4 regions of the Xanthomonas sp. NCPPB 3218 genome follow, and region 3 is predicted to be linked to each of the others. Evidence: predicted binding sites of a transcription regulator. Region 3 holds the regulator's gene; each other region holds the start of a gene.
What was found. The regulator FliA, encoded in region 3, starts transcription of late flagellar genes. The targets are predictions, from matches to a motif close to TAAAGTTTNNCNNNCNNNGGCCGATAA.
Positions count from the first base shown of each region.

Region 1: a site for FliA is predicted at 2,632-2,658, ahead of AC1PLS_RS14105 (STAS domain-containing protein). Genes of this name have one in related genera too.
Region 2: a site for FliA is predicted at 2,633-2,659, ahead of AC1PLS_RS15730 (methyl-accepting chemotaxis protein). Genes of this name have one in related genera too.
Region 4: a site for FliA is predicted at 1,872-1,898, ahead of AC1PLS_RS03380 (GGDEF domain-containing protein). Genes of this name have one in related genera too.

Region 1 is NZ_CM161516.1:3,401,367-3,405,551, reverse strand. It holds gene AC1PLS_RS14115 (methyl-accepting chemotaxis protein) at 1-96, opposite strand, end outside; gene AC1PLS_RS14110 (chemotaxis protein CheA) at 165-2,171, opposite strand; gene AC1PLS_RS14105 (STAS domain-containing protein) at 2,188-2,517, opposite strand; gene mfd (transcription-repair coupling factor) at 3,023-4,185, opposite strand, start outside.
Region 2 is NZ_CM161516.1:3,787,618-3,791,802, reverse strand. It holds gene AC1PLS_RS15740 (DUF4166 domain-containing protein) at 1-99, shown strand, start outside; gene AC1PLS_RS15735 (thiol-disulfide oxidoreductase DCC family protein) at 170-595, shown strand; gene AC1PLS_RS15730 (methyl-accepting chemotaxis protein) at 698-2,566, opposite strand; gene AC1PLS_RS15725 (glucose/quinate/shikimate family membrane-bound PQQ-dependent dehydrogenase) at 3,111-4,185, opposite strand, start outside.
Region 3 is NZ_CM161516.1:2,273,067-2,277,251, reverse strand. It holds gene flhF (flagellar biosynthesis GTPase FlhF) at 1-616, shown strand, start outside; gene AC1PLS_RS10000 (MinD/ParA family protein) at 603-1,487, shown strand; gene AC1PLS_RS09995 (RNA polymerase sigma factor FliA) at 1,484-2,251, shown strand; gene cheY (chemotaxis response regulator CheY) at 2,287-2,679, shown strand; gene AC1PLS_RS09985 (protein phosphatase CheZ) at 2,679-3,305, shown strand; gene AC1PLS_RS09980 (chemotaxis protein CheA) at 3,308-4,185, shown strand, end outside.
Region 4 is NZ_CM161516.1:775,764-779,948, forward strand. It holds gene AC1PLS_RS03370 (cellulase family glycosylhydrolase) at 1-89, opposite strand, end outside; gene AC1PLS_RS03375 (SulP family inorganic anion transporter) at 301-1,788, shown strand; gene AC1PLS_RS03380 (GGDEF domain-containing protein) at 2,017-2,997, shown strand; gene AC1PLS_RS03385 (M28 family metallopeptidase) at 3,144-4,185, shown strand, end outside.

The sequences.
Region 1 (4,185 bases), 1.1 Mb from region 3:
CAGCGCAAAGCCGGCGACCACCACCACGACGGGCAAGGCGAGGGCGAGGGCGGCGGTGAACCACAACTGCGTGGCGATCGGGAGACGGTGTGACATGGCGGCAGCTTCCTGGGCTCAGGGAACAACGAATGACGCGGTGATGTGGGGAGTGCTGGTGTGGTGACTCAGGCCGCCAGGGCGTCCTGATTTGGATGCAATTGCTGCAGCAGGCTGGGCACATCGAGAATCAGCGCGACATCGCCGCTGCCCAGGATGCTCGAGCCACTGATGCCCTTGACCTGCGCGAAAACCTTGGACAACGGCTTGATCACGGTCTGCCATTCGCCCAGCAAGGTGTCCACGACCAGGCCGAAGCGCTGGGCGCCCTGGCGGATCACCACGATGCTTTCGCGCGCCGGGGTCCTGCCGCCAAGCGCGAACAGTTCGCGCAGGCGCACATACGGCAGCACGCTGCCACGCAGGTCGATGTAGTCGCTGGCGTAGTCGGGGGTGAACTCCACGCATTCCTCCACCACGTCCAGCGGCACCACGAACACCGACTTGCCGACGCCGACCTGGAAGCCGTTGATGATGGCCAGCGTCAGCGGCAGTCGCACCGAGATGGTGGTGCCCACGCCGGCGCTGCTGTCGATTTCCACGGTGCCGCGCAGCGCGGTGATGTTGCGCTTGACCACGTCCATGCCGACGCCGCGCCCGGACAGGTTGGTGACCTTTTCGGCGGTGGAGAACCCCGGCTCGAAGATCATCGCGAACACCTCGCGGTCGCTGAGCTGGCGGCCCGGCTCGATCAGACCGCGTTCCAGCGCCTTGGCCAGGATGCGGTCGCGGTTCAGGCCGCCGCCGTCGTCGGTGATCTGGATGACGATGCTGCCGGAGTCGTGATACGCATTGAGGCCAACGGTGCCGCGTGCGGGCTTGCCGCGCGCCACGCGCACGTCCGCCGGCTCGATGCCGTGGTCCATGGCGTTGCGCACCAGATGGGTGAGCGGGTCGCCGATCTTTTCCACCACCGACTTGTCCAGCTCGGTGTCCTCGCCGGCCACCACCAGCGCGATGTCCTTACCGAGTTCGCGCGCCACATCGTGCACCACGCGCTGGAAGCGGCTGAAGGTGCCGCCGATCTTGACCATACGCAGTTGCAGAGCGCTTTCACGCACCTCTTCCACCAGGCCGGCCAGGATCGAGGCCGATTCCAGCAACTGCGCGTCGCCGGTGCGCTGTGCGTTGGCATTGGTGCCGGCCACCGCGATGATGAGTTCGCCGACCAGATCGATCATGCGATCGAGCTTGTCGGCGTCGACGCGGATCGAGCGCGCGTCGGGGTTGCGTGCGCCGGTGTCCTGCGGCGCGCGTGCCGGCGTTGCGGCCGGCACGGCAGCCAGCGCGCCGACGACCGGCGCGGCAGCCACGACCGGCTCGCTGGCAGGCACGGCGCTGGCGTCCATCGGTGCCGGCACCGAAAGGATCTCCAGGTCGCAGTCTTCGCGCACGAACTCGAACACGTCCTCGATCGCGGCACGGTCGGCATCGCTGCGCAGCAGGATCTGGAAGCCCAGGTAATTGGCTTCCGGATCGAGCGCTTCGAAGCTCGGCAGCTGGCTGACGTCGGTGCTGATCGACTCGACCGAGCCCAGCCCGCGCAGGTTGCGGATCAGCTTGAGCGGCGAGTTGCCGTAGCGCAGCGCGTCGGCGAACAGTTTCAGCGTGATGCGCCAGTAACCGCTCTGTTTTTCCGGGGTGCTGTGCTGGATGGCGGAGGCGGTGACACCGCATGCGCTGGCCTGCAGGTAGGTCTGCAGTTGTGCCAGCAGGGGGTCGGCCTCTGCCGCCAGTGCGTCGGCATCGGCGTGAGCGGGGTCGGCGGCGGTTTCCACCAGGGCATGAATATGGTCGCAGCACACCAGCAGCAGCGCGATCAGTTCCGAGCTCAGCGTCAGCGCGTCGTCGCGCACCAGGTCCAGCACGCTTTCCACGACATGGGTGAAGCCGACCAGCTGCGGCAGATCGAACAGGCCGCCCGAGCCCTTGATGGTGTGCGCCGCACGGAAGATCGCGTTGACCGCATCCGGCGAGGACTCGCCACGCTCGGCTTCGAGCAGGTGACGTTCCATGTCTTCGAGCAGGTCCCGGCTCTCGGCCAGGAAGGTCTGCATCAGCTGGTTCATATCCATACGCGTTGCCGGTCCCTTAGTGAATGCGTTCGCCGATACCCGCAACCGCATGCGGGTACAAGGCTTCGAGCAGGCCGAGCAGTTCGATCACATCGACCACCGCGCGGCTGGAATCGGTCAGCGAAAACGGCCGGCCGTCGGCCTGGATCGCCTGCTTGGTCGCCAGCAGCAACTGCAGGCCGGTGGTGTCGATCTCGCTGACCGCGCCCAGGTCCAGGTGCAACCCGCCCGGATGCAGCAAGGCCGGCTGCAGCAGCGGCTTGAGTTCGGCAGCGCGACGGATGGTCATCTCGCCTTCCAGGGCGAGCGTCAGCGGCGCGGGTAGATCGGACAGTGGCGTGTTCATGGATGCCTCAAGCGATGCGGTGGCGCACGGATGCGTGCCTGACGCGGAAAAGGTCGCTCCGGCGCGGGGTCGCATGGGCAGCTCTGCACACGGCGATCACGTCGGTCCATGCAGGTATCGGCGCGCGGCAGGAATATTTAGGCCAAATTCACCGCGGTGACGGATTTGCGAAATCCATCACTTCCCGCGTATTAACTGCTCAGCTTTGTCGCAAGCAGACTCAGGAAGCCGGTGTCCCGGACAGTCGTGCAGGACACCGCGCTACCTTTCAGCCGACTTCTTCACTCGCTGCGTCGGGTGCATGTGCGTGACCGCAGCGGGGAACACGCATGAAACAGGCAACATGGGACCGGGCCGGCATCGTCTGCGGCGTTGGGCGTTAGTGAAAATGCCGCATCGGCTTGGATTCGCAGCGGCCCCCGCCTGCGACGCGCTCGACGCGTCCTTGCGTCCTGCACGGTCCAGCACGCTGCGTAAAGCAGGCGCAACCGCCCGGCGCGCGTTTCTACCTGGGTGCGAGCATCGTCAGCAGGCCGCGTGCGGCGTTGAAACGGTCCGCGCCCTCCGGTAGCGGCAGCTTGATGCGCAGTTTGTCCGGGCCGTCCATGGTGTAGATCTTGGGCTGCTTCTGGATCATCTGGATCACCGCGACCGGGTCGATCGCCGGTTTTGCCTCGAAGACCAGCCGGCCACCGTTCTCGCCCAGGTCCAGCTTGCGCACACCCAGCGCATTGGCCTGCAGCTTGAGCTCGGCAATCGCGAACAGGTGCTTGACCGGGTCCGGCAGCAGGCCGAAGCGGTCGATCATCTCCACCTGCAATTCGCGCAGCGCATCGGCATCGCGTGCGCTGGAGATGCGCTTGTACAGCGTCAGGCGCGTATGCACGTCGGGCAGGTAATCCTCGGGAATCAGCGCGGCCACATGCAGCTCGACCTCGGCGCCGCGGACCTCCTCGCCGGCATCCAGGTCCGGCAGCTTGCCCTGGCGGATGCTGCGCACCGCGCGTTCCAGCAGCTCGGTGTACAGGCTGAAACCGACCTCGGCCATCTGCCCGCTCTGGTCTTCGCCCAGCAACTCGCCGGCACCGCGGATCTCCAGATCGTGGGTGGCCAGGGTGAAGCCGGCGCCGAGCTCGTCCATGGAGGCGATCGCCTCCAGGCGCTTTTCCGCATCGGAGGTCATCGAGCGACGATCCGGCACCACCAGGTACGCATAGGCGCGGTGATGCGAGCGGCCGACGCGGCCGCGCAGCTGGTGCAACTGCGCCAGGCCGAAGCGGTCGGCGCGGTTGATGATGATGGTGTTGGCATTGGGGATGTCGATGCCCGATTCGATGATCGTGGTCGACAGCAGCACATTGAAGCGCTGCTTCTGGAAGTCGAGCATCACCCGCTCCAGCTCGCGCTCGGGCATCTGCCCATGCGCGATACCGATGCGCGCCTCCGGCACCAGTTCGGACAGCTCGCGCTGCATGCGCACGATGCTTTCCACATCGTTGTGCAGGAAGTACAGCTGCCCGCCGCGACTGAGCTCGCGCTGGAAGGCCTCGCGCAGCAGCGCGTTGTCCCAGGCGGTGATGAAGGTCTGCACCGCCAGCCGGTTCGGCGGCGGGGTGGCGATGATCGACAGGTCGCGCAGCCCGGCCATGGCCATATTGAGCGTGCGCG
Region 2 (4,185 bases), 1.5 Mb from region 3:
GAGCATGCCGACGCCGGGCGTTACGGGTTCCTGGTCGACGTGCACTTGCCGCTGGTCGGCCAGTTCATTCGCTACGAGGGCTGGCTTGAACCGCGTTGATCCACCGCTCGTTGACGTGTCTCAGCTGGAGACATCTCAGTTGGAGACCCCTCACTCGAAGCCGTCGCGCGTGGAGCCGCCCGGCCGTCAGCCAGGTGCTGTGCCCGCGACCATCGTGTTCGATGGCGTGTGCCTGCTGTGCAATGGCTGGGTCAGGTTCCTGCTGCGTCACGATCGACGCGGGCATTATCGCTTTGCCGCAATGCAGGGCCAGGCCGGACGTGCGCTGTTGCAGCAGCATGGGCTGGATCCGGACGACCCGTTGTCGTTTCTGCTGGTGGATGACCGCGGTGCATGGACCGACAGCGACGCGATCGTGCGGGTGCTGGCCGGGTTGGGCGGCTTCTGGCGGCTGGCCACGGTGTTGCGCGTGGTACCGCGTCGCGTGCGCGACATCGGCTATCGCCTGATCGCACGCCATCGCTACCGCTGGTTCGGTCGCAGCGAGCATTGCATGCTGCCGACACCGGAGCAGCGCGAGCGGTTTCTCGACTAGCGCCCCAGCTAGACGTAGGAGCGCACCTGGGCGCGATGGGGCGTTACCGGGAAAGCTTCGTCGCGCCCAGGTGCGCTCCTACGGTGATTCCGTGACGGCGGCTTACGCGGCTGCGTTTTTGAAGCTTGCGGGCGCTGCTTTCGGGTTGCCGCTGTGCGCAGGCTGCAGGCGGAAGATCGACACCGCATCGGCCAGTTCCACGGCCTGTTCTTCCAGGCTGCGCGCGGCGGCGGTGGCTTCTTCCACCAGCGCGGCGTTGCGTTGGGTGACTTCGTCCAGTTGCGCGACGGTACGGTTGACCTGTTCGATGCCGCTGGATTGCTCGGCGCTGGCGGCGGTGATCTCGCTCATGATGTCGGTGACGTGTTTGACCGAGCCGACGATCTCGCGCATGGTCGCGCCGGCGCGGTGCACCAGGCCCGAGCCCAGTTCGACCTTGTCGGTGGAGTCGGCGATCAGCGTCTTGATCTCCTTGGCCGCATCGGCCGAGCGTCGCGCCAGCGCGCGCACTTCCGAGGCGACCACCGCAAAGCCGCGGCCCTGTTCGCCGGCGCGTGCGGCTTCCACCGCGGCGTTGAGCGCCAGGATATTGGTCTGGAAGGCGATGCCGTCGATGACGCCGATGATCTCGCCGATCTTGCGCGAGGCAGTGCTGATCTGGCCCATGGTGGACACCACATCGTCCATCACCTGGCCGCCGTTCTGCGCGACTTCGCCGGTGCCCACCACCAGCCGGTTGGCCTGCAGCGCGCTGTCGGCGTTCTGCTTCACGGTGGAGGTGAGTTCTTCCATGGAGCTGGCGGTTTCTTCCAGATTGGCGGCCTGTTGCTCGGTGCGCTCGGACAGGTCGGCGTTACCGGCGGCGATTTCCACCGCCGCGCGGCGGATCGTGTCCGATGCGATCTGGATGTCGCCGATGATCTCGGTCAGCCGGGTCACGGTCTGGTTGGTGTCGTCGCGCAGGCGCGCGAAGATGCCGTGCGCATCGCCCTCCACGCGCTGGGTGAGGTCGCCTTCGGCCAGTGCACCGATCACCCGCGCCAAGGCGGCCAGGTGGGTTTCCACCGAGTCGTAGATGCGGTTGATGCCCTGCGCCAGCGACAGCAGCACGCCATCCATGCCGTCGATTTGCATGCGCCGGCTGAAATCGCCGGCCGCGGCGGCATCGATGATCTGGATCAGCGCCTGCTCGGCGTTGACCTGCGCGGTGACGTCCATCCACTGCGCGATGGTGCCGAGCTTGGTGCCGTCGGCGGCGATGATCGGGCTGTAGACGAAGTCGATCTGGCGGCCGAAGAACGGCGCGCGCACCGCCTTGGAGGCGGTCAGCGCACGCATGCGGTCGATCGCGGCCTGGCTGTCGGGATAGATGTCGCCGATGCTGCCGCCGACGAAGCCTTCGGCATGGAAGCTGGGGCGGAAGCTCTGCACATCCGGCTCGATCAGCTTGAGCATCGCCAGCAGTTTGCGGTTGGCGAACAGCACCTGGCCGTCGTCGTCGGCGATGCGGATCATGGTGTCCAGATCGTCCAGCGCCTTGATCACGAACTGGCCGTGGCGCAGCCCCTGTTCCATCACATCGAGACGGATGGCCAGCTTGTCCTGGGTCGCCTGCAGGGCGTGCAGCAATGGCGCGAGTTCGCCGGAGGCGGTGCGCAGATCCAGGCGCTGAAAGCGCCCTTCACCGATGGCGGTCACCGTGCCGATCGCCTGTTGCAGTTGCGCCACACCGCGCCGGCGTGCCCACCACCACAGCCCGGCACTTGCCGCGCCCAGTACCAGCAGCGCCGGCAGCAAGCGGCCCAAGCCGGTCCAGACGCCGCCGGGCAGCAGCGTGGCGGCGTAGAGCGTCAGCAAGCCCAGCAGCCCGATCTGTGCAGCGGCAGGCAGCCATGCGGCCGTGCTGGCACGCGCAAGGTTCCGGCCGGAAGGCGGGCGGGAGACGGCGGTGGCATCGGGTGAGGGCGACATAGGCTGAGTCCAACTGAGTGATTCGGAGTGGGGAGCGGCGTCCTGCGCTGCATGGGCTGCTATGGGGTATCGGCGGCCGAGCCCGAATCATGACGGCGTGAAATCACCGTTCGTCGGAATCTGCCGACCAGACCCCCAAAAACACCGATGTAGTTGATTTGGAAGCGGTTTCAGTACCGCCCGATGTGCTGTAAAAATGCGACTTTCAGCCAAACGCCGGTCTTGCAATTGTAAATCCCACGTGAAATATCAGCTGGCTCCGTAAACACTTCGTAGACCGCGACGCCACGCAGTCCGATCGCATGCACGCAATCAAGACTGACCAGTGGCGCCATCGGTGCAACGCAACGAACATGCATCGAAGCGCGGGGAATCGGGAGTGGGGATTGGCGAATCGGGCGCGCCATCAATCCAGCCCAGCGGTGAAAGACGACAGAAAAGCGCTTTTCCCATTCCCGAATCCCGATTCCCGATTCCCAAAAAAAAACCGGCCATCTCACGATGACCGGTCTATCGATACCCAACTAGCTGACGCTACACCGGCTTACTTCGCCGGCTTGGCGCCCGCGTCGTCGGGCAGCGCCCAGGCGATCACGCTGTCGCCCGACTTGGTTTCCATGCGGTCGTGCCCACCCACGGCGGCCACGATGTACTGCTTGCCGTCGATGGTGTAGCTCAGCGGAGCGGCCTGCGGGCCGGCCGGCACGCGGGTCTCCCAGACCTGCTTGCCGGTGCGGGTGTCGAAGCCGCGCATGAAGTCGTCCAGGGTCGCGCCGATGAAGGTCACGCCGCCGGCGGTGGCCAACGAGCCGCTGTTGTTGGGCGTGCCGATCTCGAACTTGGTCTTGGACGGGATGCCCATCGGACCCTGGTCGTAACCGGTGCCCAGCGGACGCCGCCAGATCACCTGCTGGGTGCGCAGGTCCACGCCGGAGATGTAGCCCCACGGCGGTGCCACGCACGGCGTGTTGAGCGGCGACATCCACGGCTCCTTGCGGGCGCCGTAGGCCAGGCCCTTCTGCGCCATGTAGCCCGGCGTCTTGCTCTTGCCGTCGAACACCGACACCACGCCCAGCTCATTCATCTTTTCGCGGGTGTAGACCTGCAGGGTGTAGGGCAGGCGATTGCTGTTCATCACCATGATGCCGCGCTGCAGATCGACCGAGACGCCGCCCCAGTTGATGCCGCCGTGGTTGCCGGTGAAGGCCAGCGAGCCCTGCAGGGTCGGCGGGGTGAACATGCCTTCGTAGCGCAGCTGCTTGAACTGGATGCGGCAGGCCAGCTGGTCGAACGGGGTCATGCCCCAGGCGTCGGATTCGACGATGGTTTCGTACTCGCGGCTCGGTGCGCCCACGGTATTGGGCATGCCCGGCGAGATCGGCTGGGTGGCCGCGGTCCAGTCGCCATGATCGGTGCCCTGCGGCACAGCGATCTGCTTGACCGGCATGAGCGGGGCACCGGTGGCGCGGTCCAGCACGAACACCTGACCGGACTTGGTGGCCTGGATCACCGCAGGGCGGGTAGCGCCGCCGGCGACCGGCCAGTCGACCAGGTTCGGCTGCGGGCCGATGTCGTAATCCCACAGGTCGTGGTTGACGGTGCGGAAGTGCCAACGCTCC
Region 3 (4,185 bases):
GGTCGGCCCGACCGGCGCCGGCAAGACCACCACCATCGCCAAGCTCGCCCAGCGCTTCGCCGCCCAGCACGCCCCGCGCGACGTGGCCCTGGTCACCACCGACACCCAGCGCGTCGGCGGCCGCGAGCAGCTGCACAGCTACGGCCGTCAGCTCGGCATCGCCGTGCACGAGGCCGACAGCGCCGAAAGCCTGCTGGAACTGCTCGAGCGCCTGCGCGACTACAAGCTGGTGCTGATCGACACCGCCGGCATGGGCCAGCGCGACCGCGCCCTGGCCGCCCAGCTGAACTGGCTGCGCGCCGCGCACCAGGTCACCTCGCTGCTGGTGCTGCCTGCCAACGCGCACTTTTCCGACCTCGACGAGGTCGTGCGCCGCTTCGCCCACGCCAAGCCCCAGGGCGTGGTGCTGACCAAACTTGACGAGACCGGCCGCTTCGGTAGTGCGCTGTCGGTCGTCGTCGATCACCAAATGCCCATCACCTGGGTGACTGACGGACAGCGGGTCCCCGACGACCTGCACCGCGCCAATGCCGCCAGTCTCGTTCTTCGCCTTGAAGATTTGCGGCGCGCTGCCGATAAGCCCTGTACTCCGGAGCACAACCATGCAGTCGCGTGAATACGCCAAGCTGACCAACGCCTTCCCCCTGTCGGCGACCCGTCCCGAGCCCCTGGGCCCGGTGCGCACCATTGCCGTGACCGGTGGCAAGGGCGGCGTGGGTAAAACCAACATCTCCGCCAACCTGGCCGTGGCGCTGGCCGACATGGGCAAGCGCACCCTGCTGCTGGACGCCGACCTGGGCCTGGCCAACCTGGACGTGGTGCTGGGCCTGTCGCCCAAGTACACCCTGGCCGACCTGATCGCCGGCCGCTGCACGCTGGATGAAGTGATCATCGAAGGCCCCGGCGGCGTGCTGGTGGTCCCGGCCGCCTCCGGCCGCCGCCACATGGCCGAACTGGCCCCGGCCCAGCACATCGGCCTGGTCAACGTGTTCTCCGAGCTGGAACGCGACCTGGACGTGATGGTCATCGACACCGCTGCCGGCATCACCGACAGCGTGCTGACCTTCTGCCAAGCCGCCCAGGACACCGTGGTGGTGGTCTGCGACGAGCCGGCCTCGATCACCGACGCCTACGCGCTGATCAAGGTGCTCTCGCGCGAACGCGGCGTGGACCGCCTGCAGATCATCGCCAACATGGTGCGCGACCCCAACGAGGGCCGCCTGCTGTACGACAAGCTGTCGCGGGTCTGCGAAAAATTCCTCGGCGACGTGTCGCTGAACTACCTCGGCCACGTGCCGCAGGACGACTGGTTGCGCCTGTCGGTGCAGCGCCAGCAGCCGGTCATCAAGGCCTACCCCGCCAGTCCGTCGGCGCAGGCCATTGCAGAAATCGCTCGCCGTACCTCGCGCTGGCAGGCCCCCACCGTGCCGCGCGGCAATGTCGAGTTCTTCGTCGAACGCATCATCCAACGGGGAGTGGCCGCATGAGCACCGCTACCGCAACCACGGCCAGCGCGCAGTACCGCGCCGTGCAGCGCAACAACGCCAACGACATCGTCACCCAGCACGCCGACCTGGTGCGCCGTATCGCCCACCATCTGGCCGCGCGCCTGCCGGCGAGCGTGGAAGTGGACGATCTGATCCAGGCCGGCATGATCGGCCTGATCGAAGCCTCGCGCAGTTACGACTCCGAACAGGGCGCCTCGTTCGAAACCTATGCCTCGATCCGCATCCGCGGCTCGATGATCGACGAGATCCGGCGGGGCGACTGGGTGCCGCGCTCGGCGCACCGCCGCGCACGCGACGCTGCCGCCGCCGTGCGCAAGATCGAACAGCACACCGGCCGCGCCGCCGCCGCCACCGAAGTGGCCGCCGCGATGGAGATGCCGCTGCCCGACTACCTGCGTCTGATGGAAGATGCCGCCCGCGGTCAGGTGCTGAGCCTGGAGTCGCGGATCGAGGATCACGGCGAGCTGGACACCACCGCCAAGGGCGGCCCCAATCCGCAGCAGATGATGGAGCGTGGCGAATTCGGCCGCGAGCTGGGCAAGGCCATCGGCCAGTTGCCCGAGCGCGAGCAGCTGGTGCTGTCGCTGTACTACGAACAGGAATTGAACCTGAAAGAAATCGGCGCCGTGCTCGGTGTCAGCGAATCGCGCGTCTGCCAGATCCATGGCCAGGCGGTGGTGCGTCTGCGCGGCCGCCTCAAGGTCTTCGAACTGGCCGATGCCGGTGTCGAAATTGACGAATGATTTTTTCGCGCATTTTTTAGTGTTAGGAGCTTGATGTGAACAAGAACATGCGGATTTTGATCGTGGACGACTTCTCGACGATGCGACGTATCGTCAAGAATCTGTTGGGCGATCTGGGCTTCACCAATACCGCAGAGGCCGAAGACGGCAACAGCGCATTGGCGGCGTTGCGGGCCGGCCCGTTCGATTTCGTGGTCACCGACTGGAACATGCCCGGCATGACCGGCATCGACCTGCTGCGCAACATCCGCGCCGACGCCAAGCTCAAGCACCTGCCGGTGATGATGGTGACCGCCGAAGCCAAGCGCGAGCAGATCATCGAAGCGGCCCAGTGCGGCGTGAACGGCTACATCATCAAGCCGTTCACCGCACAGACGCTGGAAGAGAAGCTGGGCAAGGTGTTCGAACGTCTGGCGGCGACCGCCTGATGAACGCCACCGTGGAAGCCGATGCCGAACGTGCCGCCCTGATCGAACGCCTGCAGCACGCGCTCGATGCACTGGAAAGCGGTGACCAGGTCGCCTGGCGGCGCGAGGTGGACCACCTCGCCGCGCTGCGCACGCGCCCGATGATGCAGAGCCTGAGCCGGCTCGCGCGCGAACTCGGGCAGGCGCTGGGCGAGCTGCCCACCGTGCCCGAGGAAGCCGGCGAACTGGACGATGCCTGCTCGCGCCTGGACCACGTGGTGGAAATGACCGAGAAGGCCAGCCATCGCACGCTGGACCTGGTCGAGGAATGCCGCGAGCTGGCCAATCAGCTGCGCGACGGTGGCCTGAACCAGGACCAGGGCGCGCTGATGGACAAGATGCGCCATAACCTGACCGAGCTGTCGCTGGCGCAGAGCTACCAGGACCTGAGCGGCCAGATCATCCGTCGCGTGGCCGGGATCGTGCGGCGCGTGCACGAGGGCTTCGGTGCACTCGGCCTGCCGCCGAAGAATCCCGAGCCGAAGAAAGACGACGGCGGTCTTGCCGGTCCTGCAGTCAAGGGCCTGGACCGTCACGCGGTGTCGCAGGACGACGCCGACGACCTGCTGTCCGGATTGGGGCTGTAACCATGAGTGCTGTTCCAGACGATATTGCTGCCGATTTCATTGTCGAGGCCCAGGAAATCCTGGATCGCCTCGGCGAACAGCTGGTGTCGCTGGAACAGGCACCGGACGAAGCCGACCAGCTCAACGCGGTGTTCCGCGGCTTCCACACGCTCAAGGGCGGCGCCGGCTTCCTGGCGATCAAGCCGATGGTGGAGCTCTGCCACGCCGCCGAGGAAACCCTGGGCATGGCGCGCTCCGGCCAGGCGGTGTTGCAGGCGCATCACTTCGATGCCGCGCAACAGTCGCTGGATTATTTGCAGGCCATGCTGGATGCGATGGGCTCGGGCGAAACCGTGCCGCATGCACCGGCCTCGCTGATTGCGCAGTTCGATGCCAAGAGCGGCCCGCCGGCGGTCAAGGCCGCGCCCAAGGCCGCTGCCGCTGCACCCGCACACGATGACGCACACGGCGCTGCTGCGCCGGGCGCCAAGGCCGCGCCCAAGGCGGCGGCCAAGGCGGCCGACGCCGAGCAGACCGTGCGCGTGGACACCAAGCGCCTGGACGCCATCGTCAACCTGATCGGCGAACTGGTGCTGTCGCGCAATCGCCTCAAGACCCTGCGTACCCGCCTGCGCGACGAAGAACTCGACCGCGCGGTCAGCACGCTGGACATCGCCACCGCGCGCCTGCAGACCGCGGTGATGCGCACCCGCATGCAACCGGTCAGCAAGGTGTTCGCGCGCTTTCCCAAGGTGGCCCGCGATGTCGCGCGCACGCTGTCCAAGGAAGTGGAACTGGAACTGATCGGCGCCGAGACGGAACTGGACCGCAACCTGGTCGAAGCCCTGGCCGACCCGCTGGTGCACCTGGTGCGCAACGCGATCGACCACGGCATCGAATC
Region 4 (4,185 bases), 1.5 Mb from region 3:
TTGCTGATGGAGTAGCTGAAGGCCGGTGCGGCGGCGAGCGCCAGCGCGGTGGCCAGTGCGAGCGTACTGGCAGTCCTGAAAATGGACATGGTGATCTCCCTAGCGAACCCGGCTCGACACCCGAACCCGGTGAGGGGGGCATCTTGGTCCGCGGCCGCATCGTTTGGCGTGATCCGGACCACAGAAAGGCGCATTGCCGCACCGGTCACACGCAGGCTGCGGGCCGGGTCGCTTTCGCGCACACTATCGCCGCTGTCGCCTGTCCGCAGGCTGTCCTTTCTGTCCCCGGAGTGTCTTCCAATGTCCTTTCTGCGTGCCGAACTGGCGCAATGGCGCGCCTCGCCTGCGCGCGAACTGATGGCCGGTGCGGTCGCTACCTTTGCGCTGATTCCCGAAGTGATCGCCTTTGCGTTCGTGGCCGGCGTCGACCCGCAAGTGGGGCTGTTCGCGTCGTTCGTGATCGGGATTGTCATCGCGTTCTTCGGCGGCCGCCCAGCGATGATTTCCGCTGCGGCCGGGTCGGTGGCCCTGGTGGCCGCACCGCTGGTGGCCGCACACGGCCTGCCCTATTTGCTGGCGGCCGGGCTGCTGGCCGGTGCGGTGCAGATCCTGTTCGGTCTGCTGCGGCTGGGCGTGCTGATGCGCTTTGTCAGCAGTTCGGTGCGTACCGGCTTCGTCAATGCGCTGGCGGTGCTGATCTTCGCCGCGCAGCTGCCGCATCTGCAGCACGCCAACCTGGCCACCTGGGGCATGTTGGCGTTGGGCCTGCTCATCATCTACGGCCTGCCGCGGCTGCCGCTGCCGGGCGTGTCGGCGATTCCTTCGCCGCTGCTGTGCATCCTGGTGCTGACGGTGCTGGGATCAGCGTTGCACCTGCCACTGGAGACGGTGGCCGATCTGGGCAAGCTGCCCAACGCGCTGCCGGTCCTGCAATGGCCGGCGGTGCCGCTGACGCTGGAGACCTTGCGCATCATCGCCCTGCCGGCGCTGGCCATCGCGATGGTGGGGCTGCTCGAATCGCTGATGACCGCACGCGTGGTCGACGAACTCACCGACACCCCGAGCAACAAGAACCGCGAGTGCACCGGGCTGGGTCTGGCCAACACCGCTGCCAGCCTGTTCGGCGGCATCGCCGGCTGCGGCATGATCGGGCAGACCGTGGGCAACGTGAAATACGGCGGGCGCGGCCGTCTCTCCACCCTGTTCGCCGGGGTGTTCCTGCTGATCCTGATGGTGCTGCTCAAGCCGTGGGTCTCGCAGGTACCGGTGATCGCGCTGGTGGCGATCATGGTGATGGTCTCGGCCGAGACTTTCGACTGGCGTTCGCTGCGCACCGTGGTCACCCATCCGCGCACCTCCAGCGTGGTGATGCTGGCCACCGTGGCGGTGACCCTGGTCACCCGCAATCTGGCCGCCGGGGTGGCGGTGGGCGTGGTATTGAGCGGGGTGTTCTTCACCTTCAAGGTGGCCGGGCTGCTGCAGATCACGCACAGCGACGGCGACGACGGCGTGCGTACCTACCACGTGCGCGGGCAGGTGTTCTTCGCCTCGGCCGACGTGTTCATCGACGCCTTCGACGCGCGCCAGGTGCCCGGCCGCGCAGTGGTGATCGACGTCGGCCGCGCGCATTTCTGGGACATCACCGCGGTGGCGGCGCTGGACAAGGTGGTGCAGCGGCTGCGTCATCATGGGCTGGACGTCCAGGTCAAAGGGCTGAATGCCGGCAGCCGGCGCCTGATGCAGGCGCACGCGCTGGGCGACGATGCGCTGGAGTCCGCACTGCCGTAAGCGCGCTGGTGCGCCGGCCGGTCGTGCGCCTGCACATCCGTGTACGCCGGCTGGCCGTGCGCTGCGCCGGCCGGCGGGCGGACTCAAGTTCGCGCGTTCAGCGCCGATGAACCGGCATCGAGACTGCCGGTAACCCGTCGTGATGCCAGTGCGTTCCAGCCCGAGAGGTGTGCCCGCGTGCCGTGACCGGCGCTGCGGGCCTGCGTCTGCACGCGGGATGGTGCGGCAATGACCACGGCACCGTTGCTGGAACGCATGGTGGACCTGACCGCCATCCGCGATGCCGATCTGCTCGACCTGAGTCTGCTGCGCACCATGCGCGAGGTTTGCGCGTCCGAGGAACTGTCGTTGCTGCGCATCGCGCCGGATGGCCGCACCATGGCCGAAACGCGGCTGCGCGAGGATGGCCGGCTGTCGCTGACGGTAGCCGACATCCACGACGCGCAGATGCGCGCGCAACTGGCCGACCTGCACGGGCCGGGCGATGTGGTGCAGTTGCAGCAGGACGGCCGCGCGCTGCTGGTGTACCCGATGATGGAAGCACGCGGCATTCGCACCTGCCTGCGCGTGGGCGGCGCGCGCGCGCCCGGCGCTGCCGAGCAGGTGATGCTGCAGGGCTTTGCGCGCTTCTTCCAGAATTACCGCAGCCTGCTCGACGATGCCCAGCGCGATGCGTTGACCGGCCTGCGTAACCGCAAGACCTTCGACGATGTGATCCTGCGCCTGTTCGCCGGTGGTGCGGATGCGGCGGCCAGCGAAGGCGTGTGGCTGGGGATCGTCGACATCGATCACTTCAAGCGCGTCAACGACAGCTTCGGCCACCTGTATGGCGACGAGGTGCTGTTGCTGGTTGCGCAATTGATGCAGCGCTGCTTCCGTCAGGACGATCTGCTGTTCCGCTTCGGTGGCGAGGAGTTCGTGATCGTGTTGCGCGGCGTGGACCGCGACATCGCGGTGAGCCTGTTCGAGCGCTTCCGTGTAGCGGTGGCCGAGCAGGTGTTTCCGCAGGTCGGCAAGGTCACGCTCAGTACCGGCATCGTCGAGCTCACCGACGGACAGTTGATCAGCCAGCTGCTCGACGAGGCCGACAAGGCGCTGTACTGGGCAAAGCAGCACGGCCGCAATCGCACCGAGGTCTACGCCGAACTGGTGGCGAGCGGAAAGATGCAGCAGGTCGCCCAGCAGGTCGGCAGCGTCGACCTGTTCTGAGCGGCAGTGGCGCTGGCGCGACGGCGGGCATCGCCTGTCGTCGTGCATAGCCGATCGAACGCCGCAGTGGCTACACTCCAGGGCTGTTCGGACACTACCTGGGTGCTGCAGTGAAGCGAGTTGTTACCAAACGCGTTGCAATGGGAATGCTGGCGATGGCGGTCTCGACCGCACTGATGGCGGCGACGCCGAGCTTCGATGGCGCGCGCATCTCGCGCGACGTCAAGGAGCTGGCCTCCGATGCTTATGAAGGCCGCGGCCCGGCCACCGCCGGCGAAGAAAAGACCATTGCCTACCTGAGCAAGCAGTTCGCCGACGCCGGCCTGCAGCCGGGCGGCGACCTGACCGACGGCAAGCGCGGCTGGACCCAGGCGGTGCCGCTGCGCCGCGCCGATATCGTCGGCACGCCGACCATCGCCCTGCAGCACGCCGGCAAGCCGCAGGCGCTGACCCAGGGCAAGCAGATCGCCATCCGCGCCGCACTGGATGGCTCGTCCAAGGTCGACATCGCCAACGCACCGCTGGTGTTCGTCGGCTACGGCGTCAAGGCGCCGGAGCGTGACTGGGACGACTTCAAGGGCGTGGACCTGAAGGGCAAGATCGCGGTGGTGCTGATCAACGATCCGGATTTCGAAACCGGCAAGGGCGCCTTCGACGGTGCCGGCATGACCTACTACGGCCGCTGGACCTACAAGTACGAAGAAGGCGCCCGCCAGGGCGCGCTCGGCGTGCTGGTGGTGCACGAAACCGCGCCCGCCTCCTATGGCTGGGACACCGTGGCCAGCTCCAACACCAACACCATGTTCGACGTGGTGCGCGACAACCCGCGCGCCGCGCATCCCACCCTGGAAGGCTGGATCCAGCGCGATCTGGCCGCCGACCTGTTCAAGCAGGCCGGGCTGGATTTCGACACCTTGAAGAAGCAGGCGCAGACGCGCGGCTTCAAGCCGGTGGAACTCAAGGGCCAGGGACTGAGCGCCAGCTACCAGGTCAAATCCGACGTGATCACCTCGCACAACGTGGTTGCACGGCTGCCAGGCAGCACGCATCCGGATGAAACGCTGATCTACAGCGCGCATTGGGACCACATCGGCGTCGGCAAGCCGGACGCACGCGGTGACACCATCTTCAACGGCGCGCTGGACAATGCCAGCGGCACCGCCGCACTGCTGGAGCTGGCGCGCGGCT